Regions from separate parts of the Streptomyces sp. WG7 genome, predicted to be linked through region 1. Evidence: riboswitches for the same ligand, from Rfam matches in the RefSeq annotation. Region 1 holds a riboswitch; each other region holds the start of a gene.
The links. Region 1 has a riboswitch for cyclic di-AMP ahead of ACP4J0_RS07795 (M23 family metallopeptidase). Riboswitches for the same ligand answer to the same signal wherever they lie in the genome.
Positions count from the first base shown of each region.

Region 2: another riboswitch for cyclic di-AMP. It lies ahead of ACP4J0_RS00445 (transglycosylase family protein); the one in region 1 lies ahead of ACP4J0_RS07795 (M23 family metallopeptidase).
Region 3: another riboswitch for cyclic di-AMP. It lies ahead of ACP4J0_RS31025 (M23 family metallopeptidase); the one in region 1 lies ahead of ACP4J0_RS07795 (M23 family metallopeptidase).
Region 4: another riboswitch for cyclic di-AMP. It lies ahead of ACP4J0_RS18905 (transglycosylase SLT domain-containing protein); the one in region 1 lies ahead of ACP4J0_RS07795 (M23 family metallopeptidase).

Region 1 covers NZ_JBNGGE010000005.1:77,684-83,194, forward strand. The annotation lists gene ACP4J0_RS07785 (M16 family metallopeptidase) at 1-1,123, shown strand, start outside; gene ACP4J0_RS07790 (M16 family metallopeptidase) at 1,120-2,508, shown strand; cyclic di-AMP (ydaO/yuaA leader) riboswitch at 2,699-2,863, shown strand; gene ACP4J0_RS07795 (M23 family metallopeptidase) at 2,876-3,640, shown strand; gene ACP4J0_RS07800 (GntR family transcriptional regulator) at 3,841-4,536, shown strand; gene ACP4J0_RS07805 (HPr family phosphocarrier protein) at 4,776-5,057, opposite strand; gene ACP4J0_RS07810 (GNAT family N-acetyltransferase) at 5,255-5,511, shown strand, end outside.
Region 2 covers NZ_JBNGGE010000001.1:100,219-105,729, forward strand. The annotation lists gene eno (phosphopyruvate hydratase) at 1-627, opposite strand, end outside; gene ACP4J0_RS00445 (transglycosylase family protein) at 1,004-1,747, opposite strand; cyclic di-AMP (ydaO/yuaA leader) riboswitch at 1,751-1,917, opposite strand; gene ACP4J0_RS00450 (transglycosylase family protein) at 2,101-3,174, opposite strand; gene ACP4J0_RS00455 (cytochrome P450 family protein) at 3,320-4,720, opposite strand; gene ACP4J0_RS00460 (nucleoside triphosphate pyrophosphohydrolase) at 4,804-5,511, opposite strand, start outside.
Region 3 covers NZ_JBNGGE010000044.1:46,647-52,157, reverse strand. The annotation lists gene ACP4J0_RS31035 (PrsW family intramembrane metalloprotease) at 1-1,356, shown strand, start outside; gene ACP4J0_RS31030 (aldo/keto reductase) at 1,489-2,433, opposite strand; gene ACP4J0_RS31025 (M23 family metallopeptidase) at 2,573-3,610, opposite strand; cyclic di-AMP (ydaO/yuaA leader) riboswitch at 3,622-3,779, opposite strand; gene ACP4J0_RS31020 (PP2C family protein-serine/threonine phosphatase) at 4,023-5,213, opposite strand; tRNA gene ACP4J0_RS31015 (tRNA-Met) at 5,426-5,499, opposite strand.
Region 4 covers NZ_JBNGGE010000017.1:20,867-26,377, forward strand. The annotation lists gene ACP4J0_RS18890 (ABC transporter ATP-binding protein) at 1-494, opposite strand, end outside; gene ACP4J0_RS18895 (LolA family protein) at 613-1,845, opposite strand; gene ACP4J0_RS18900 (polyprenyl synthetase family protein) at 2,232-3,242, opposite strand; cyclic di-AMP (ydaO/yuaA leader) riboswitch at 3,930-4,097, shown strand; gene ACP4J0_RS18905 (transglycosylase SLT domain-containing protein) at 4,103-4,603, shown strand; gene ACP4J0_RS18910 (HAD family hydrolase) at 4,742-5,511, opposite strand, start outside.

The DNA of each region.
Region 1 (5,511 bases):
CGGCGGCTCGCTCAACGGCACCACCAGCTTCGAGCGGACCAACTACTTCGAGACCATGCCCGCCCACCAGCTGGAGCTCGCTCTGTGGCTGGAGGCCGACCGCATGGGCTCCCTGCTGGCCGCCCTGGACGACGAGTCGATGGAGAACCAGCGTGACGTCGTCAAGAACGAGCGCCGCCAGCGCTACGACAACGTGCCCTACGGCACGGCCTTCGAGAAGCTGACCGCCCTCGCCTACCCGGAGGGCCACCCCTACCACCACACGCCGATCGGCTCGATGGCCGACCTGGACGCGGCGACGCTGGAGGACGCGCGCGCGTTCTTCCGCACCTACTACGCGCCGAACAACGCGGTGCTGTCGGTCGTCGGCGACATCGACCCCGAGCAGACGCTCGCCTGGATCGAGAAGTACTTCGGTTCCATCGCCTCGCACGACGGCAAGCAGGCCCCCCGGGACGGCTCGCTGCCGGATGTCATGGGCGGGCAGCTGCGCGAGATCGTCGAGGAGGAGGTCCCGGCCCGCGCCCTGATGGCGGCCTACCGCCTGCCGGAGGACGGCACGCGCGCGTGCGACGCGGCCGACGTGGCTCTCACCGTCCTGGGCGGCGGCGAGTCGTCCCGCCTGTACAACCGGCTGGTGCGCCGCGACCGCACGGCCGTCGCCGCCGGGTTCGGTCTGCTGCGGCTCGCCGGAGCACCCTCCCTGGGGTGGCTGGACGTGAAGACGTCCGGTGACGTCGAGGTGCCGGTCATCGAGTCCGCCATCGACGAGGAGCTCGCCCGGTTCGCGGAGGAGGGGCCCACGCCGGAGGAGATGGAGCGCGCCCAGGCCCAGTTGGAGCGCGAGTGGCTGGACCGCCTGGGTACGGTCGCGGGCCGCGCCGACGAACTGTGCCGGTACGCCGTCCTGTTCGGCGACCCGCAGCTCGCCCTCACCGCCGTGCAGCGGGTGCTCGAGGTGACGGCAGAGGAGGTCCAGGAGGTCGCCAAGGCACGCCTGCGTCCCGACAACCGCGCGGTGCTCGTCTACGAGCCCACGGCCCCCGCCGACGCCGACGACAACGCCGACGACAACGACGCCGACACGAACGCCACCGACGAGAACGAGGAGGCGGCCAAGTGACCGAGCTCGCCACCATGGAATTCCACCCTCAGCCGCAGGCCGGCGAGCCCAAGCCGTGGGCGTTCCCGGCCCCGGAGCGCGGCAGCCTCGACAACGGCCTGACGGTGCTGCGCTGCCACCGCCCCGGCCAGCAGGTCGTCGCTGTCGAGATCAATCTGGACGCACCCCTCGACGCCGAACCGGCCGGCCTCGACGGCCTCGCCACGATCATGGCGCGCGCCTTCTCCGAGGGCACCGACAAGCACTCCGCCGAGGAGTTCGCCGCCGAGCTGGAGCGCTGCGGCGCCACCCTCGACGCACACGCCGACCACCCCGGCGTCCGGCTGAGCCTGGAGGTGCCCGTCTCGCGCCTCGCCAAGGCCCTCGGCCTGGTCGCCGACGCCCTCCGGGCGCCCGCGTTCGCGGACAGCGAAGTCGAGCGGCTGGTCCGCAACCGGCTCGACGAGATTCCGCACGAGCTGGCCAACCCGGCACGCCGCGCGGCCAAGGAGCTCTACAAGGAGCTGTTCCCGGCCGGGACGCGCATGTCGCGCCCGCGTCAGGGCACCGAGGAGACGGTCGCGAGCATCGACTCCGCGGCCGTACGCGCCTTCTACGAGAAGCACGTCCGGCCCGCCACGGCCACCGCGGTGGTCGTCGGCGACCTCACCGGCGTCGACCTCGACGCGCTGCTCGGTGACACGCTGGGCGCGTGGACCGGCTCCGCCGCCGAGCCGCGTCCCGTGCCGCCGGTGACCGCCGACGACAGGGGCCGGGTCGTCATCGTGGACCGCCCCGGAGCCGTCCAGACGCAGCTGCTGATCGGTCGCACCGGCTCCGACCGGCACGACCGCGTGTGGCCCGCCCAGGTGCTCGGCGCCTACTGCCTCGGCGGCACCCTCACCTCGCGCCTGGACCGCGTCCTGCGCGAGGAGAAGGGCTACACCTACGGCGTGCGGTCGTTCGCACAGGTCCTGCGTTCCGCGCCCGACGGCACGGGCGCCGCCCTGCTGGCCATCAGCGGCTCCGTCGACACCCCCAACACCGGTCCCGCGCTGGAGGACCTGTGGACGGTGCTGCGGAAGGTCGCGGAGGGCGGGCTCACCGACGCCGAGCGCGACGTCGCCGTGCAGAACCTGGTCGGTGTGGCGCCGCTGAAGTACGAGACGGCTGCGGCCGTGGCGAGCACGCTGGCCGACCAGGTCGAACAGCACCTGCCGGACGACTACCAGGCCACGCTCTACCGCCAACTGGCCGCCACGGGAACCGTGGAGGCCACGGCGGCGGTCGTGAACGCCTTCCCGGTGGACCGTCTGGTGACGGTCCTCGTCGGCGACGCGGCGCAGATCAAGGAGCCCGTCGAGGCCCTCGGCATCGGTGAAGTGACCGTCGTGGCGGCCGAGTAGCGGCACGCGCGCGTGGCGGCCCTGGTGACCACAGTGTCACCAGGGCCGCCTTTTGTCCGAATTGAGGGGCTGACTGACCGTCTGCCCTGTGGCGTGCGCTACAAAAGGCCGGTTGCGTTTGAGGATTGAAGACACCCCGTTTAGCGTCGTCCGGGCTGTTCGTCAGGCAGTGCGCCGCACCCGCGGCACCGGACAGCCATCGCCGAGTCCCCGTACGGCGCGAGCCAGGGGAGCCGGGGACCCATCGCAGTCCCTGGGGTGAATCGGACGCCCGCGCGTGAAGCGAGGGGGTCCGTAGGAGACCTTCCTGCTCCGAACCCGTCAGCTAACCCGGTAGGCGAGAGGGAAGGAAAGGACCAGCCTCCACATGGCGTTCACGCGCGCCACCGGCAAGCATCGCCGTCCCAGCCGGATGCATCGCACCACCGCCCACGCGGCGGGCGTCGCGGCCCTCGCCACCACCGGTGTCGTCGGCACCCTCGCCGCTCCGGCGCTCGCCGCCGAGTCCGAGGCGGAGCAGAGCGGACTCACCCCGGTCGTCACCATCGGCGACGCCGTAGCCGACGAGATCGACGCCCAGGCCACCGCGCAGAAGCGGGCCGCGCTGGACGCCGCCGCCCGTGAGGCGGCCCAGGAGGCCGCACGCGAGCGGGCCGTCGAGGCGGCCGAGGAGGCACGCGAGGCCAAGGAGCGCGCCGCGCGCGAGGCGGAGCGCGAGCGCCTCAACACCTTCGTGTCGCCGATCACCGCCTCCTACGTCTCCACCGCCTACCAGGCCGGCAGCTCCCTGTGGTCCTCGGGCAGCCACACCGGCATCGACTTCCACGCCGCGAGCGGCACCTCCGTGCACGCGGTCGGTGTCGGCACCGTCGTCGAGGCCGGCTGGGGCGGGGCGTACGGCAACCAGGTCGTGATCAGGATGCACGACGGCACGTACACGCAGTACGGCCACCTGTCCTCCATCGCCGTCTCGGTCGGCCAGGCGGTCGCCGCCGGTCACCAGATCGGCCTCTCCGGCGCCACCGGCAACGTCACCGGAGCCCACCTGCACTTCGAGGCCCGTACGAGCCCCGAGTACGGCTCGGACATGGACCCCGTCGCCTATCTCCGCTCCCACGGTGTGAACGTCTGACGACGGACGGTACGGCACTCGAACGCCCCGGCTCCCGAGCCGGGGCGTTCGCATTTCCGTGGGTGATCCAGGCGTCGCCGCTGTCCAAAAAATGTCCATGAAATCCGCCCCGCCGTCGGAATATCCGCCCGACTGGCCTAGAGTCACTGCTCACGCGTCAATCGTCGACGTTTTCTTGGGGATCAAGGCGGAGGTCGGGCATGCGTATTCCGGCGCACTCGGTGTGCACGGCGATCCGGGACGACATCGTCGCCGGCGTCCACGGGCGCGGCAGCCGGCTCACCGAGGAACTGCTCGCCCGCCGTTACGGAGTCTCCCGCGTCCCGGTCCGTGAGGCCCTGCGCACGCTGGAGGCCGAGGGCTTCGTGGTGACCCGGCGGCATGCGGGCGCGTGCGTGGCGGAACCCGGCGAACAGGAGGCCGCCGACCTGTTGGAGGCCCGTACGCTCCTCGAACCCCTCGGCGCCTCCCGGGCCGCCCGGCGCCGTACCGAGGCCCACCTCAAGGTGCTGCGCGGACTGGTCAGGCTGGGGCAGGAGCGGGCCAGGCAGGGCAACAGCGAGGATCTGCGTTCCCTGGGCGGCTGGTTCCACGACACCCTCGCCCAGGCCGCGGGCAGCCCCTCCCTGGCGGCGTTGCTGACCCAGTTGCGCCACAAGATCGCTTGGATGTACACCGTGGACGCGCCGGCCGGACCCGTGGAGTACTGGGCGGAGCACGGTGCGATCGCCGACGCGGTGGCCCGGGGCGACAGCGAGCGCGCGCGGGCGCTCATGATGCTGCACACCGAGCGGTCGACGCCGGGATACCGGCTGCGATTCGCTTCCGACGGCGAACGGACAAGGCGTGTGAGGAAATCGCAACGTGCCGTAAACACGTCGAGCCTGCGGGCTTAACGCGAGGGCCGTATACAAGAGAGGGTAAGAGTAATTCGAGGAGTCTTTTTTGCTGCCCGGCTGCCCGGTTGCCCGACTTTCTGGCTTCTCGACTTTCTGACTTCTCGACTTCCTGGCCTACCGACGCCCCGGAATGCCCGGATGCCCGCAGAAGAGCGAAGCCGAAAGAAATCAAAAGGCCCGCCCGGTGGTCCGGGCGGGCCTTTCAATGCTGCTGTCCGTCAGACGGTTCAGACGGCTCAGACGGTCTCGGGAAGCTCCTCGAGCCCTTCGGAGACCAGCTTCGCCAGCCGCTCCAGGGCGGCGTCCGCGCCCTCGGCGTCGGAGGCGAGGACGATCTCCTCGCCGCCCTGGGCGCCGAGGCCGAGGACGGCCAGCATGGAGGCCGCGTTGACGGGGGAACCGTCGGCCTTGGCGATCGTCACCGGGACGCCTGTGGCCGTGGCGGCTCGGACGAAGATGGAGGCGGGGCGGGCGTGGAGGCCCTCGGCCCAGCCGACGTTGACGCGGCGCTCAGCCATGTGATGCTGCCCTTCAGGTATTCAGGGGTTCATGTTGTCTAGACCAGTCTTGTCTAGACCAGTTTCCCACATCGTGAAGCGTGCCCGGACGGCTGTGTGCCGCCCGTGTGGTCGTCGGACCGCGGCCTCGGTCCGAGCTTCCGTCCTCCACAGACTGCCTCGCGCCGTTGTCGTACGCGAGCCGTACTCTGGGGCCCATGCAGACCTCGTCGGACCGGCACGAGTACCCCGCCCATTGGGAGGCCGACGTGGTGCTGCGCGACGGCGGCACCGCGCGCGTCCGCCCCATCACCGTTGATGACGCCGAGCGCCTGGTCAGCTTCTACGAGCAGGTCTCCGACGAGTCGAAGTACTACCGCTTCTTCGCGCCGTACCCTCGCCTGTCCGCCAAGGACGTCCACCGCTTCACGCACCACGACTTTGTGGACCGGGTGGGACTCGCGGCCACCATCGG
Region 2 (5,511 bases), on a different contig from region 1:
GGCGAAGCCGCCCTCGTCGCCGAGGCCGGTGGCCAGGCCCTTGCTCTTCAGGACCTTCTTCAGGGTGTGGTAGACCTCGGCGCCCCAGCGCAGGGCCTCGGAGAAGGACTCCGCGCCGATCGGGGCGATCATGAACTCCTGGATGTCCACGTTGGAGTCGGCGTGCGAGCCGCCGTTCAGGATGTTCATCATCGGCACCGGCAGCAGGTGCGCGTTGGGGCCGCCCAGGTAGCGGAAGAGCGGCAGGTCGCTGGCCTCGGAGGCGGCGTGGGCGACGGCGAGCGAGACGCCGAGGATGGCGTTGGCGCCGAGCGAGCCCTTGTTGTCGGTGGCGTCCAGGTCGAACATCGCCTGGTCGATCAGGCGCTGCTCGGTGGCGTCGTAGCCGACGAGCTCCGGGCCGATCTGCTCGATGACGGCCAGGACGGCCTTCTCGACGCCCTTGCCCAGGTAACGGTTGGAGTCGCCGTCACGGAGTTCGATGGCCTCGAAGGCGCCGGTGGAGGCGCCGGACGGAACGGCGGCACGACCCGTGCTGCCGTCGTCGAGGCCGACCTCGACCTCGACCGTGGGGTTGCCTCGGGAGTCCAGGATTTCCCGGGCTACGACGACGTCGATGGACGGCACGAGCATCTCCTTCTTCAATGTGACGCTTCGGTGTGACGCGCGGGTCCACAGGACCGCAGCGGCTCTGCGGGACCGAGCCTAACCGGCTCCGGGCGATCGGCCAGCCGATGGCCCACCCGCTGGACAGAACCGAGAGTAAATTGTTTCCGAACGGAACAAAGACGTTTCCGCAAACCCGGCCGGATTCGGGGGCGGGAACGGAGCCGGGATCAGGGCGGGAACGGAGCCGGGATCAGGGCGGGAACGGGGTGCGGGATCAGGGCGGGAACGGGGTGCGGGGTCAGGGTGGAACGGGGTGCGGGGTCAGGGCATGAAAATCCCGCTCCGGCGCGTACGGGGGAACACGCGCCGGAGCGGGAGCAAGGGGAGCTGCTGCCTACTTCAGGTGCAGCTGCTGGCCCGGGTAGATCAGGTCGGCGTCGTCGACGATGTCGTCGTTCAGCTTGAACAGCTCGGCCCAGCCGCCCTCGACGTCGTGCTCCTCGGCGATCGAGCTGAGGGTGTCGCCCGTGACCACCTTGTACTCGCCGTCGCCCTTCTCGACCTTCTTGCCGGTCGGGGTGGTGACGGTCTTCTCGGCGGCCGGACGCTCGGCGGAGCGGGAGGCCTTCTGCTCGGCGGAGCGGTCGGCGCCGGAGCCGCTGCCCTGGCTCTGCGCGCTCTCGGAGCTGCCGGAGTCCTGGGAGGAGCCGGAGCCCTGGGAGGAGCCGCTGTCCTGGCTCTCACCGGAGCCGCCGCCGGTGTACGCGGCGTTCGACAGGCCGGTGCCGCAGACCGGCCAGGCGCCCTTGCCCTGGCCCGCGAGCACCTTCTCGGCGATCTCGATCTGCTGCGCCTTGCTGGCCTGGTCCGCGGTCGCGGCGTACTGCGTGCCGCCGTAGCCGGCCCAGGTGGAGGCGGAGAACTGCAGGCCGCCGTAGTAGCCGTTGCCGGTGTTGATGGACCAGTTGCCGCCGGACTCGCACTGGGCGACGGCGTCCCACTCGGACGCGGTGGCGGCGGAGGCGTTGCCGGCCGCCATCAGCGGGGCGGCGACGGCGGCACCGGTGACACCGGCGACGGCGATGACACGGGTGGCCTTGGACGGACGGCGGTGCTTGCCCTTGCCGGAAAACAGCATGGTTGATCCCCTCACCGACGCCTGCGAGGTGAGCTGTCGGGTTCGGGCCGGTTGAGTTGCCCGGCCGGGTTCCTCGCGGAACTCGGCTCCACCCCTAGCCGCTCCGGTTCAACTGCCCGGTGCGGCACTTACCTTGGGTCCCCCGCTCCTGCCTTCGGCGCTTGACGCGACGACTGTTCCCGGACGGCCGCTGGCAGGATTCGGCGTTGCGGCAGCCGGGGCCCGCGATGACGGGCGGTCATGACCGTAGTCACGCGCTCCGCGGATTTACAAAGACGATCACGGCTTCTGAGACCTATCTCTCACGAGATCCAAAACGGACATACGATCTCTAACCGTGACGCGAACTCCCCCTACTTTTCGCCCGATTCGCCCGTGACCGTGAGCGTCTGACCGGGCAGGATGTGGTCGGGGTCGGCGCCGACGACCTCCTTGTTGCCGGCGTAGAGCGAACGCCAGCCGCCGTCCAGCTCAAGAGAGTCGGCGATGCCCCAGAGGCTGTCGCCGGAACGCACGGTGTACGAGCCGTCCACGGCCTGGCGCGCGTCACCCTCACCGCGCGAGGCGTGCCGCCCCGACGACTCGCCCGTACGACCGTCCACCGCCCCCTCGTCGGCACTGCCGCCCCGGTGCCGGCCCGCGCCGGACTCCTCCGTGTCGGTGAGGGCCGAAGAGCCGTCATTCCGCCCCGGCTTGTCCGATTCGCCGGCTTCCTGGGAGGGCGTGGGTGAAGCGCCGGTGTTCTGCGGTTCGCCGCTCTCCGTGGACCCGGAGCCGGGGGACGTGTCGGACTTGGTCGAATCGTCCCCGCTGTCCGACGAAGGGTCAGCGGAGGGCGAGGAGGGCGAGGAAGGGGACGCGGGAGAGGAAGGAGCCGAAGGGGACGCCTCGGACGTGGGATCCGCCGGCTCCGTCGAACCGGACGAGCCGGACGAGCCGGTCGAGCCGGACGCACCGGAGAGTCCGGGAAGGCCCGACGGCTCTTTCGAGGTGTCCGATCCCTCCGACGAGCCGTCACCCGCCGTACCCGAGCCACCGCCGGCGGACGCCGAGCCGTCGCCCAGGCCCGCGAGCAGACCGCACGTCGGCCAGGCGGCGATGCCCTGGTCCGCGTGTATCTTCTCGGCGACTCTCACCTGCTGGGAGCGACTGGCCTGGTCGGCGCTGGGCGCGTACTCCAGGCCGCCGTACTGCTCCCAGGCGTCCTGGGACAGCTGCAGGCCGCCGTAGTACCCGTTGCCACTGTTCTGGCTCCAGGCGCCGCCGGTCTCGCACTCGGCGACCCGGTCCCAGCTCGCCCCGTCGGCCGCGTGGGCGCCGGTGGCGCCGAGGAGCGGGATCGCGATGGCGGAGCCGGTCACTCCGGCGGCGACGACCAGGGCGGGAGCCTGGCGGGGGCGGCGGTGACGACCGTTCCCGGAGAGCATGCGACGACCTTTCACGAGACAACGGGGACCGCGCGACGGGTGGTGCTCGGGGCGCCACGCTGATTCGTGAACGTATAGGCAGATGATCGCTTGTCACAAGTTCATGCCGCGCAGATCACGTGAAGATCACAGAGTTGAGCGCGTGTCACCTTTGCGTCGACGGCGGGCCGTCGTCGGCCGACGACGACGCGACCGGCGTGAACGAGACGGGCAAGGTGCGCAAACCGCGCATGATGAGTCCGCCGCGCCAGCGCAGTTCGGCCGGGTCGGCGGCGAGGCGCAGGTCCGGGAGGCGGGTGAGGAGCGTGCCGATCGCGGTCTGCCCCTCCAGCCGGGCGAGCGGGGCGCCGAGGCAGTAGTGGATGCCGTGGCCGTACCCGAGGTGCTGGCTGTCCCGGCGGGAGAGGTCCAGGGTGTCCGGGTCCGCGAACCGCTGCGGGTCCCGGTCGGCGGCGGCGAGGACGACGAGGACGGGGTCGCCGGCCGCGATCTCCTGCCCGCCGATGGTGAGCGGCCGGGTGGCGAAGCGCCAGGTGGCCAGCTCCACGGGACCGTCGTACCGCAGGAGTTCCTCGACGCCCGTCTCCAGCAGGCCGCGCTCGCCCGCGGCGAGGGACGTCTGCAGGCGGGCCCGCTGTTCGGGGTGGGTGAGCAGGGCGTGCACTCCGTTGCCCACCAGGTTGACGGTGGTCTCGAAACCGGCGAAGAGCAGGATGAAGGCCATCGCCGCGGCCTCGTTCTCGGTGAGGTGCTCGCCGTGGTCGGAGGCGCGGATGAGCCCGGAGATGAGGTCCTCGCCGGGGCCGGGTTCGGCCGGCAGGGCCGCGCGCTTGCGGTGGATGAGGTCGGCGAGATAGCCCCGCATCTTCTTCACCGACCGGGCGACCCCGCCCCGTGGCCCGCCGCCGTGACGGATCATCATGCCCGCCCACTCCCGGAAGTCGTCCTGGTCCTCGCGGGGTACGCCGAGCAGGTCGCAGATGGCGTAGATGGGCAGCGGGAAGGCGAACTCGTGGATCAGGTCGGCGGAACCCGTGCCGGCGAACCGGTCGATGAGGTCGTCGGCGAGCTCCTGCACCCGGGGTGCGAACTCGGCGACCCTGCGGGGCGTGAACGCCTTGCTGACCAGCCGCCGCAGCCGGGTGTGGTCCGGCGGGTCGATGTTCAGCAGATGGGTCATGAGCTCGGCTTTCCGCTCCCCCGGAATGCCGGTCTTGCCCTTGGCGTGCGCGGGCTCGTCGTGGTGCGCCGGGTTCTTGGACAGCCGCGGGTCGGCGAGGGCCTGCTTGGCGTCGGCGTACCGGGTGACCAGCCAGGCCTCCACTCCGCTGGGCAGCCGGGTGCGGTGCACGGGGGCGTGCTCGCGCAGCCAGGCGTAGGCGGGGTAGGGGTCGCTGGCGAACTCCCAGGTGAAGAGCTCGGGGGTGGGGCCGTCGGGCGCGGGGTCGCCCGACGTGGGGCCGTCGGGCGTGGAGTGGCCCGGCGTGGGGCGGTCGGGCGTGGGATGGCCCGGCGTGGGGCGGTCGGGTGTGGGGTGGTCGGTCACCCCTTGACCGTATCCGGGGGGCCGGAGGTGTTCCGGGCGCCGGTGTGCCTTCGGCCGCGGGCCCTGGATACTCGCCCTCGGTCTCAGTCCCCGGCGGCCTCCGCCACCCGGATCGCGTCCCGGTACGCCCGTGCCGCCGCTCTCAGGGCCGCCTCGGGGTCCGTGCCGCCGGCCTCGGCGCGTGCGGCCAGGGCGAGGAGTTCGTAGCCGATGCCCTCGCCGGTGGGGAGGGGGACCGGGAGGCCCGCGGTGCGGACGCGGGAGGCGAGCTTGGCCGCGAGGGCGAGGCCGGGCTGACCGAGCGGGACGCCCTCGGTGACCGAGGTGCGCTGCTTCTCGGCCGCCTTGGTGCGCAGCCAGTGCTCCCTGACCTCCTCGGGGGTGGAGGCCGTCTCGTCGCCGAAGACGTGCGGGTGGCGGTGGATCAGTTTGGCGACGATGGTGCCGGCCACGTCGTCGATGGAGAACGGGGCGTCGGGGTCGTCCTCGGCGATGCGGGCGTGGAAGACGACCTGGAGGAGTACGTCGCCCAGTTCCTCGCGGAGTTCCTCGCGGTCGCCGTCCTCGATCGCCTCGACGAGTTCGTACGCCTCCTCGATGGCGTACTTGGCCAGGCCCTTGTGGGTGCGTTCGGACGACCAGGGGCATTCGAGGCGGATGCGGTCCATGACCTGGACGAGGTCGAGCAGGCGCGCACCCGGAAGGTCGTAGGAGGCGGGGAGCAGCTCGAGGTCCGGCATGCGGACGCGGCCCGATCCGGCGAGGCGGGCCAGTCCGTCGGTGAGGGCGGG
Region 3 (5,511 bases), on a different contig from region 1:
CCGTACCCGACGCGTCCGCACATGCAACCGCACTGGTGGCAGCGCGCCTGGGTCCGGCACGGCGCACTGGTGGCACTGCTCGCGCTGGCCGGCCTGGTGATCCTGGCCCTGGTGCGCGAACAGACCGGTACGCGGGGGTTCCTGGTGGGGCTGGGCCTCGCGGTACTGCCGGTGCCGCTGCTCGTGGCCGCGTTCCGCTGGCTGGACCGGGTCGATCCCGGACCCTGGCGGAACCTGCTGTTCTGCTTCGCCTGGGGTGCCTGCGCGGCGGCGCTGATAGCGATCGTCGCGAACAGCTTCGCGACGAGGTGGATAGCGACGGCCACCGCCGACCCGGCCGGCGCGGACACCCTGGGCGCCACGGTCATAGCCCCGGTCGTCGAGGAGTCCGCCAAGGCCGCCGCCGTCCTCCTGGTCTTCCTCTTCCGCAGGCGCCACTTCACCGGCATCGTCGACGGCGTGGTCGTCGCCGGTGTCACCGCCACCGGCTTCGCCTTCACCGAGAACATCCTCTACCTGGGCACCGCCTTCGGCACCGACCAGCTCACCGGCGACAGCGGCTTGACGTCCGTCACCGCGGCGACCTTCTTCGTCCGCATCGTGATGTCGCCGTTCGCCCACCCGCTCTTCACCGTGCTCACCGGTATCGGCTTCGGCATCGCCGCGCTCCGGGCGGGCCGTCACCGCCTGCGCCGGGCCCTGCTCCCCCTGTGCGGCCTGCTGCTCGCGATGGGCATGCACGCGCTGTGGAACGGCTCGGCCTCGTTCGGCGAGTACGGCTTCCTCTCCGTGTACGCGGCTGTCATGGTGCCCTCGTTCGGTCTGCTGACCTGGCTGGTGATCTGGACCCGGCAGCGCGAACTGGGCACCGTACGGACCGAACTGCCCGTGTACGTCATGGCCGGGTGGCTGGCACCGGCCGAACCGTACGCGCTCGGCTCGATGCGCGCCCGCCGCATCGCCCGGCAGCACGCACACCGGCACGGCGGGAAGGAGGCGGCGCGGGCGGTGGCACGGTACGAGGCGTACGCGACCTCGCTGGCGTTCCTCCGGCAGCGGGGGCGCCGGGGCACGGCGGGCGCCGACTTCACCCTGCGGGAGCGGGAACTGCTCGACGCCCTGTGGCACCGGCGCGACGTGGCCCGACCGGCGCTGGACTACGCGGCGCGGGCCACCGCGCCACCCGTGCCGGTGGCGGTACCGGCCTGGCCGTACGCGTACGGGCCGTACGGCCCCGGCCGTCCCGCGGCGGCCCCGGCACCGTACCCCGCACCGGCCGCATACTCCCCGAGCAACCCCTACGCCCCTTCCAGCCCGCACCACCCGTACGCCCCGCCCGACCCCTACCGGCCGTAAGCCCGCAGCCGCCCGTCGCACGGCGCCCGGCCCGCGGACGCCCGGCCATCGGACGCCCCGCCCGCAGACTTACGGCCCACAGCTCCCGGTGCTTACGGCCCACAGCGCCCGGTCCGCCGGCGCGACCGGCCCTCAGGCCGACGCCTCCGTGAGCTTCCCGGCCTCGTCCTCCGTCAGGCTCAGCTCCGCCACCCCCAGCAGCGCCGGCAGCTGCTCCACCGTGCGCGCGGACGCGATCGGCGCGGCCACCGTCGGCTGTGCGGCCAGCCAGGCCAGGGCGACCGTGGCGACGGGAGCGTCGTGGGCCTCGGCGATCTCGTCGAGGGCGGCGAGGACCCGCCGGCCGCGCTCGGTCTCCAGGTGCTTCGCGGCGCCGCCCGCCCGAGGACTGTCGACGTCCGCACCGGGCCGGTACTTGCCCGTGAGGAAGCCGGACGCGAGGGCGTAGTACGGCACGGCGGCCAGCCCGGCCCGCTCGGCGAGGTCGCGCGGCTCGCCCTCGTACGTGTCGCGCGAGACCAGGTTGTAGTGGGGCTGGAGGGCCACGTAGCGGGCGAGGCCCTCGCGGTCGGAGAAGGCCAGGGACTCCGCGAGCCGCTCCGCGGAGATGTTGGAGGCGGCGATGTGCCGGACCTTGCCCGCCCTCACCAGCTCGTCGAGCGCGCCGATGATCTCCTCCACCGGCACCTCGGGCTTGTCGAAGTGGGTGTAGTAGAGGTCGATGTGGTCGGTGCGCAGGCGGCGCAGCGAGGCGTCGGCGGCGGCCTTGATGTTCGCGGCGGTCAGTCCCGGGTACTCGGGGTGCTGGCTGACCTTGGTGGCGAGGACGACGTCGCCGCGGTTGCCGCGGGAGGCGAGCCACTCGCCGATGAGGGTCTCGGACTCTCCGCCGGTGTTGCCGTCGACCCACGCCGAGTAGGAGTCGGCGGTGTCGAGGAAGTTGCCGCCGGCCGCGGTGTAGGCGTCGAGGACGGCGAAGGAGCGGTCCCGGTCGGCGGTCCAGCCGAAGACGTTGCCGCCGAGGGCGAGGGGGAAGACCTCCAGGTCGGAGGAGCCGAGCTTGCGCAGAGAAGTCATGTCCTGCGTCAACGAACACACCGGACGATGTGATTCCGGCCGTGGCGCAAAGAACCCGCAAACCGGCAGCCCTGACGTCGGGGGGTTGCCGTCAGGACCGCCGGGGATCAGCGGGGAGCGGATGGGTCAGCGTGGGTACTCAGGGGTTGAGGCCCTTGTTCTGCAGCCACGCCATCGGGTCGATACCGCCGCCGTCGGCCGTGTGGACCTCCATGTGGAGGTGGGCGCCGGTGACGTTGCCGGTGGCGCCGACGCGGCCGATGATGTCGCCGGTGGCGACCTTCTGGCCGACGCTGACGCTGATGGAGGACTGGTGGGCGTACCAGATCTCGGTTCCGTCATCGAGGGTCAGCACGGTCTTGTAGCCGTACGACCCGTCGTATCCGGCCGACGTGATGGTGCCGCTGTGGACCGCCTTGAGCAGCGTGCCCGTGGGGGCGGCGAAGTCCAGGCCGGTGTGGTAGCCGGAGGACCAGTAGGCGCCGGCCTGACCGAAGCTCGAGGAGATCGTGTAGGACGAGGTCGGCAGGGTGTACTGCTTGGCCAGCTTCGCGAGCCGTTCGGCCTCGGCCTTCTTCTCGGCCGCCTCCTGCGCCTTCTTCTTGGCGGCGGCGGCCTTGGCCTGGGCCTCCTTCTCCGCCTCGGCGGCGGCTTCCGCGGCCTTCTTCTCGGCTGCGGCGACGGCTTCGGCGGCGGCCTTGCTCTCCACCTGGGCCTGCTGCTGCTCGGCCTGCGCCATGATCCGGGCCCGCAGCGTCTCACCGGCGCCGGCGGTGTCCTCGGTGCCGGTGGCGGTGGCGGCCGCCACGCCGATGCCGCTGAGCGGGGTGGCGGAACCCTCGGGCTCCGGCTCCTCGTCGTCGGAGATGAGCGAGCCGACGTTCGGCAGGTCCGGCATGGAGATCGACACCGGCGGCTTGCCGGTCTGCGCGCTGGCCATGCCACCCGCGCCGACGGCCGCTATGACACCGACGCCGAGGACGGTGGAGCTGCGGGCGAGTCCGCCGCGCTGCTTGGCGACGCGGTGCCGGCCGCGTACCGGTCGGATGGATTCCGCGGTGGGATTCCATTCCTCCCAGGGGCCCTCTTCGGTGCGGTAGCCGTCGTAGCCGAAGGTGTCCGCGTCGTGCTGGTTCGGCACGAACGGGGCCTCGGGGGCAGGCCGGTTGGACGCCACGTGGGCGTGCTCCTTTCCTTCCTTCTCGCCTACCGGGTTAGCTGACGGGTTCGGAGCAGGAAGGTCTCCTACGCGCGTATATCCGCCGTGTCTCCACGGCGCCTTACGCCCGATTCACCCCAATGTGGTGGTTCCCCGGTTCCCTTGCGGGATTCGGCGCGTGCGCACGGAGCCGCCTTCTGTGACGGCTGGGACGACCGCGCTGCGTTATCGAACGTTAATAGACGCGAGGCTCGGATTCCAAGCCGTTCCTCTAGATCATTAACGAATCCGGCCGGGACGTACGCCTCATGGGCGGTCAAAGCGGGGCGAGTTGACCCCGTCTCAGTATTCCCCCTCGCGTCACAACTTTCTGATGGTGTGTCAGTTGTTATGCGGAGGGCGGTCGGTCCGTCACGTGCCGTGACATCGGTCAGGGCCGTCGTACGGCGAGCAGTGCCATGTCGTCGGCCATGCCGCCCCCGGAGTGCCGGCGCACGTCGTCGGCGAGGGTGCCGAGCAGTTCCGACGGATGCCGGAAGACGCGGCCGGCCAGCCGCGCCTGCGGGTCGTAGAACTCGCCCTGGGCGTCCCGGGCTTCCGAGACTCCGTCGGTGTACAGCAGCAGTGTGGCCCCACCGGGGAAGTCGGCCTCCTCCGCACGGTCGGGCCACACGCCGAGCTCTCCCATGCCGAGCGGCAGCGCCGATTCCCGGGCGGGCAGTGGGCGCAGGGTGCCGTCGGCGTACAGCAGCAGGGGCGGCGGGTGGCCGCGGTTGACGATGCGGACGACCCCGTCGCCGTGCGGGAGTTCGGCGAGCACGGCGGTGGTGAAGCCCTCGAAGGCGTCCAGTCCGTCCCGGCGGGAGCCCTCGCGGGCCAGCGCCCGCTCCAGCCGCTGCGCCACCGCCTCCAGCGTCGCCTCCTGTTCGGCGGCCTCCCGGAAGGCGCCGATCACGACGGCGACGGCGCCCACGGCGCCCATGCCCTTGCCGCGCACGTCCCCGACGATGAGCCGGATGCCGCGCGCGCTGTCCTGTACGGCGTAGAGGTCGCCGCCGATGAAGGCGTCGGCCTGCGCGGCCTCGTAGCAGGCGGCGATCTCGAAGCCGCCGATCCGCTCGGCGGGCTCGGGCAGCACGGCGCGCTGGGCGGCCTCGGCGATCTCGCGCACGGAGACGAGGCGCTCGCCGGTGCGGCGGACGAAGCCGTTCACGAGGACGGCGAGCACGGCGACCGTCGCGATGGTGATCAGTTCGGTGAGGGAGTCGACGTAGTGGATGACGCCCTTGCTCAGTTGCAGCCCGACGACGGCGGCGACGACGGCGGCACCGGTGAGCGCCGTGCCGCGCCGCGAGTAGATCGGGGCGGCGACCAGGGGCGCGGCCGTGTAGAGGGGGCCTGCGGTGAAGTACCTCGGGGTGAAGAGGTCGTACAGGATGGCGACGACGATCAGCAGTACGGGCAGCAGGCGTACGAAGGCCCGCCCGTACGAGGTCCGCCACGCCCGCGGCCGGCCCGGGTCCGGCCGGGGTGGCTCCGGGCCGTCACCGACGCCGGGGTCGGGCACGGGGTCGCCGGGGAGTCGGCCGCCGGCTCTGGCGTACGTCCCTTCGTCGTCCACGTCACCTGGCCGCACCACTGGTCTCCCGCCACCCCGCACGTCTGCGCCGCTTGCCGTCCCTCCGTCCAGGTTTCCCGGAGCGGGGGTGGGGGGCGAGCCGTGCGGGCCGACCGGGTGACTGGTGACTGGTGACTGGTGACTGGGCGATGCGCCGGGGGGGCAGAACGCACCGAAGGCCGGAATCCCTGAGGATTCCGGCCTTCGGTCTTCAGTAGCGGGGACAGGATTTGAACCTGCGACCTCTGGGTTATGAGCCCAGCGAGCTACCGAGCTGCTCCACCCCGCGCCGTTGTGTCTC
Region 4 (5,511 bases), on a different contig from region 1:
TGCTTCATGCCGAGCGAATACGCTTTCGCCTTCTTGCCGGCGGCGGCCGCGAGGCCCACCCGGTCCAGCGCCGCCGCGACGCGCTCACGCCGGGTGCGCGGGTCGGCGGTCGGGTCCGCTGCGTCGTAGCGCAACAGGTTGTCGCGGCCGGAGAGGAAGCCGTACAGGGCCGGGCCCTCGATGAGGGCACCGACCCGGGGCAGTACGGCGCGGGCGGCACCCGGCATGGTCCGGCCCAGCACCCGGGCGGTGCCCGAGGTGGGTTCGATCAGGCCCATCAGCATGCGGATGGTGGTGGTCTTGCCGGAGCCGTTGGGGCCGAGGAAGCCGAAGACGCTGCCCGCCGGGACGGTCAGGTCCAGACCGTCGACGGCGAGCTGGCCGCCGCGGTAGCGCTTGGTGAGCGCACGGGTGGCGATGACGGCGTCATCCGTGCCGCTCTCCTCACTCGCGCCCACCGGTTCCGTGGCGGACGGTTCGGCCGGTTCGGCCATCGGCTCCCTCACTTCGAAATCGCTCCTACGCACTGACGCCCCGGTGCCCGGCACCGGGTGACGGGCACCTGATGCCCAGCACCCGACGCCCGGCACCCGGGGCTCTTGACGCCGACGCTTACTGGGCTGCGTCGGCCGCCTTGACCAGCGCGTCCTTGGTGACCGCACCCGCGTAGACCTTGCCGTCGTCCGTGATCAGGGCGTTGACCAGGCGGGTCTTGAAGACGGTACCGGAGCCGAAGTCGCCCTTGACCTGGTCGCCGAAGGAGCCGAGGAAGCCGCCGAGGTCGCCGCCCGCGGAGGCCGTGGGCAGGCCCTGACCGCCGGTGTCGAAGGTGGCGATCGAGTTCCAGCCCTCGCCGATGACCTCCGGACCGCCCTGCTCTGCCAGGCCGTCCATCTCCTCGGCGAGGTCGCCCCCGGCCTCCCGCCCGCGCTCCGGCGCCTCGGCCACCTCGTCACCCTCGGTGACCTTCGCGCCCTTGGGCGGGGTGAAGTCGAACGTCGATGCGTCCGGCTTCGCGAAGCTGACCTCGGTGAAGCCCGCGTCCACGACCGCGGCGCCGCCGCTCGCCGGAGTCAGCGTGAACTTCAGCGGCATGCCGGTCTTGGCGTCCACCGCGACGCTGATGGCGCCGACCGTGGAACCGGACTGCTTGGGCTTGATCATCAGTCGGTACGCGTCCCGGCCGGCCACCTGCGCGGTGCCGTCGACGGTCACGGAGGTGGTGTCGTCGACCGCCTTGAGGGCCTGGTCGGCGAAGTCCTTCGGGGTGGCCGGCACCTCCTTCTCCGGCTGCTCGGCGCTGCCGGAGATGGTCGAGTGGTAGACCTCGTTGGACTTGCTGTCGTAGCCCCACACGTCCTTGCCGTCGTGGATCAGGCTGTACTCGGCGGCGTTCTCCAGCAGCGACAGCTTCTGCCGGTCGGGGCCGTCGGCGGCGACCCGGAGCGTGTGGGTGCCGGTCACCAGCTCGGTGAGCTTGGCCGACGGGTCGGCCGCGGAGCCCTCCTCGTCACCGCCCGGACCACCCGAACCGCCGGCCATACCGGACATCAGGCCGCTCTCCAGGCCGCCGAGGTCCGGCAGGCCCAGGTCCGTGCTGATCTTGACCGTGCCGGACAGCTGCTGGACGTCCGACTTGGCGATCTTCTCGATGAGCTGCTCCGCCGTGACCTTCGGAAGGTCGGGGTCCCCGGAGTCGGCGATCGCCGGGACGAGGCCGATCGTCGCGGCCGCCACTCCCATCACCGCGACCGGAACGACGTACCGCGCGGCCCTGCGCCGCCCTGCCCGCAGGCCCTCGTCCGCCCCGGCCGTCGTGTTGTCGTCGGAATCGATCGGTGCCATGTGTGCCCTGCCTCCTCGTCGGCGGCGGCTGTCTCGCGACCTCGCACTCGTCCACCCGTGAGCCGCCATTCTCACCCGAATCGGTGAGGATTGGTGTTTTCCGTGGTGTCCATCTGACCAAATCGGCCAGGCGGAATCGTCAGACCGCGGGCTCAACTCCGTCTACTCCTGCGGGATGACACGGAGGGGTCACGACTCCCCCGGCCCGTAGGGGGTGGACCCCCACAGCCGTACGCCGCGCATCGCCGCCGTACGCCATGATCCGCCCTACGCCGCCACCCGCCGCAGGCCACCACCCGCCGCCCTACAACGGCCCGCCCGGCACAGGTCACCACCCGCCGCCCTACGGCGGCCCGCCCGGCGCAGGTCCCGGGTGGCCAGGGTGCTCAGCCGGCCCGGTGCACCACGGCGTCACACAGCTCCACCAGCGCGGCCTTCGCCTCGCACTCCCTGAGCGGGGCCAGCGCCGCCCGGGCGTCCTTGGCGTACCGCACCGTGTCGCGTCGCGCCTGCTCCAGCGCGGGGTGGGCGCGCAGCAGCCGCAGCGCCTCCGCGTGCCGCGCGTCGTCGCTCAGGTCGGAGCCCAGCAGTTCGCACAGGGCGATGTCGTCGGCCAGCCCCAGCCGGGCCGCCCGCTCGCGCAGCCGCAGCACCGGGAGGGTCGGGATGCCCTCGCGCAGGTCGGTCCCGGGCGTCTTCCCCGATTCCTGGGAGTCGGAGGCGATGTCCAGGACGTCGTCCGCGAGCTGGAAGGCGACGCCGAGCCGCTCGCCGTACTGGGTCAGCACGTCCACGACCGTCTCGTCGGCGCCGGACATCATCGCGCCGAACCGGCAGGAGACCGCCACCAGCGATCCCGTCTTGCCGCCCAGCACGTCGAGGTAGTGGTCGACGGGGTCCCGGCCGTCCTGCGGCCCCGCCGTCTCCAGGATCTGTCCGGTGACGAGCCGCTCGAACGCCAGGGCCTGCACGCGGACCGCCTCGGGCCCGAGGTCGGCGAGGATCTGGGAGGCGCGGGCGAACAGGAAGTCGCCGGTGAGGACCGCGACCGAGTTGCCCCAGCGGGTGTTGGCGCTGGCCACGCCACGCCGCACGGCGGCCTCGTCCATCACGTCGTCGTGGTAGAGGGTGGCGAGGTGGGTCAGCTCCACGACGACGGCCGAGGGCACGATCCCGGGGGCATAGGGGTCGCCGAACTGGGACGAGAGCATCACCAGCAGTGGCCGGAATCGTTTGCCGCCGGCCCGCACCAGATGCTGGGCGGCCTCCGTGATGAACGGAACCTCGCTCTTGGTTGCCTCAAGCAACCCTTCCTCGACAGCAACCAATCCGGCCTGGACATCGGCTTCCAGAGCCTGGTCCCGCACGCTCAGCCCGAACGGCCCGACGACGGTCACGAGGGGTCTCCTGTCTGCTGGTGTCTACTGGCGATTACCTGGTTTGTCGATAGGTCGCTGCCACCACTCGAGCCAGCGTATCCGGTCACCTTTCGATCACCGCGAGCGCCCACCGTTACAGGCCGGTCGGTATCGGATCATGAACAGTATGTTTTTGATCAGGCGATATGAGCAGATATTGATCGACATCGCCGGGGCCAGAACCCGCCACTGATGATCACATCACCCCTCCCAACGGCTCGCACTCCGAATACGTCACCCACTCGGCTCACCCTGCCCCACCCCGAACGGATGCCCCCAGGGCGCGCGGAAACACCGCTCAGGGCGGGGTCACACACGGGGTGCGCACGACAGCAGGCCCGCCCGGCCGTCGACCAGCACCCGAACCCCTCCCACCCATGGGCAATTGACCCACAGTTGGCCTCAATGCCCGATTTGCCACACTTGTCGATGCGGGTGAGTTGACTCACTCCTCCGCACCTCCGGGCAACCCTGCCGCCGACTGTGCCCTCCCTTTGCCCCGCAAGGCATTTGGCCCTTGGCAGCCGCAAAGGATCAAGTACCTCAAACCCCTCAGATCAAGGTCAACAGGCGCGTTGGGTGATTCCTGCACTTGTTTCGGACATGTGCTCTCGCATACGTTCCCGGCCTGTCGGGCGGACGCCGAATCCTGCCACCGCCCGGACGCACAGTCATCCGCCAACAAACTCGCAGGCAGGAGCGGGGGACCCAGGTAAGTCGCCGCACCGGTCACCACCGGAGCGGCTCGGGGTGAAGCCGTGTCCGTCAGGACCCGGCCGGGCACCTCCCCGCCCGAACCCGACAGCTCACCTCGCAGGCGTAAGGAGAGGGACTCACACATGTCTGCCAACGGTCAGAACCGTCACGCCCGGACCAGCCGCCTCGCCCGCAAGCTCGCCGTGGCCGGCACCGGCGCCGCCGTGCTCGCCCTGCCGCTCCTCGGCGCCACCGGCGCGTCCGCGGCCACCCCGGCCACCACCACGGCCGCCGCGGCCGCCACCACCGCGGCGACGACCTACCCGGACAACCTCGACGGCTGGATCCGGGAGTCGCTCGACATCATGGCCCAGCACGGCATCCCCGGGACGTACGAGGGCATCCACCGCAACATCATGCGGGAGTCGTCCGGCAACCCGTACGCCATCAACAACTGGGACATCAACGCCATCAACGGCACCCCGTCCAAGGGGCTGCTCCAGGTGATCGCCCCGACCTTCGAGGCGTACCACGTGCCCGGCACCTCCTGGGACCCGTACGACCCGGTCGCCAACATCACCGCGGCCTGCAACTACGCGGCCGACCGATACGGCTCGATGGACAACGTCTTCGGCGCGTACTGAGACGCACTGCCACAGAGGCACTGCCACAGAGGCACTGAAGCACTGGCGCCTGAGGAACTGAAGCACTGACGCCTGAGGCACTGAGGCACTGACAAAGAGGCTCCGGCCGAGGAGGCTCCTCGGCCGAGGGGGCTCCGCTCAGGAGGCCCCGAAGACCCGCTCGAGGACGACGGCCACGCCGTCGTCCTCGTTCGTCGTGGTGACCTCGTCGGCCACCGCCTTGAGTTCGGGGTGGGCGTCGGCCATGGCGACACCGTGTGCCGCCCAGTCGAACATGGGGATGTCGTTGGGCATGTCCCCGAAGGCGATCGTCCGCCGTCGGCTCACCCCCAGGCGCTCGGCGGCCAGCGCCAGGCCGGTCGCCTTGGTGATGCCGCACGGCTGGAGCTCGACCGTCCCCGGCCCCGACATGGTGACCGTGGCGAGGGAGCCCACCACCGCGCGCGCCGTCGCCGCCAACTCGTCGTCGGACAGGTCGGGGTGGCGCAGCAGCACCTTGCTGATCGGCGTGGACCACAGTTCGTCGCGCCGCTCGACCCGCACCGCGGGCAGCGTGGGGTGGGGCATCAGGTACCCGGGCTCGATGAGCGTGAGGCCGTCGACGCCGTCCTGGTCGACCGCGGCGTACACCTGCCCCACCTCGGCCTCGATCTTGCCGAGTGCGGTCTCGGCCAGTTCCCGGTCCAGGGTGACCGACCACAGCATCCGGTTCGCGCCGGCGTCGTACACCTGGGCACCCTGTCCGCACACCGCGAGTCCCGTGCAGCCGAGGCGGTCGAGCAGGGACCGCACCCGGGGCGCCGGCCGCCCCGTCACCACCAGGTGCCGCGCACCGGCCCCTGCCGCCCGCGCCAGCGCGGCCAGCGACCGGTCGGAGACGGTGTCGTCGCCGCGGAGCAGCGTGCCGT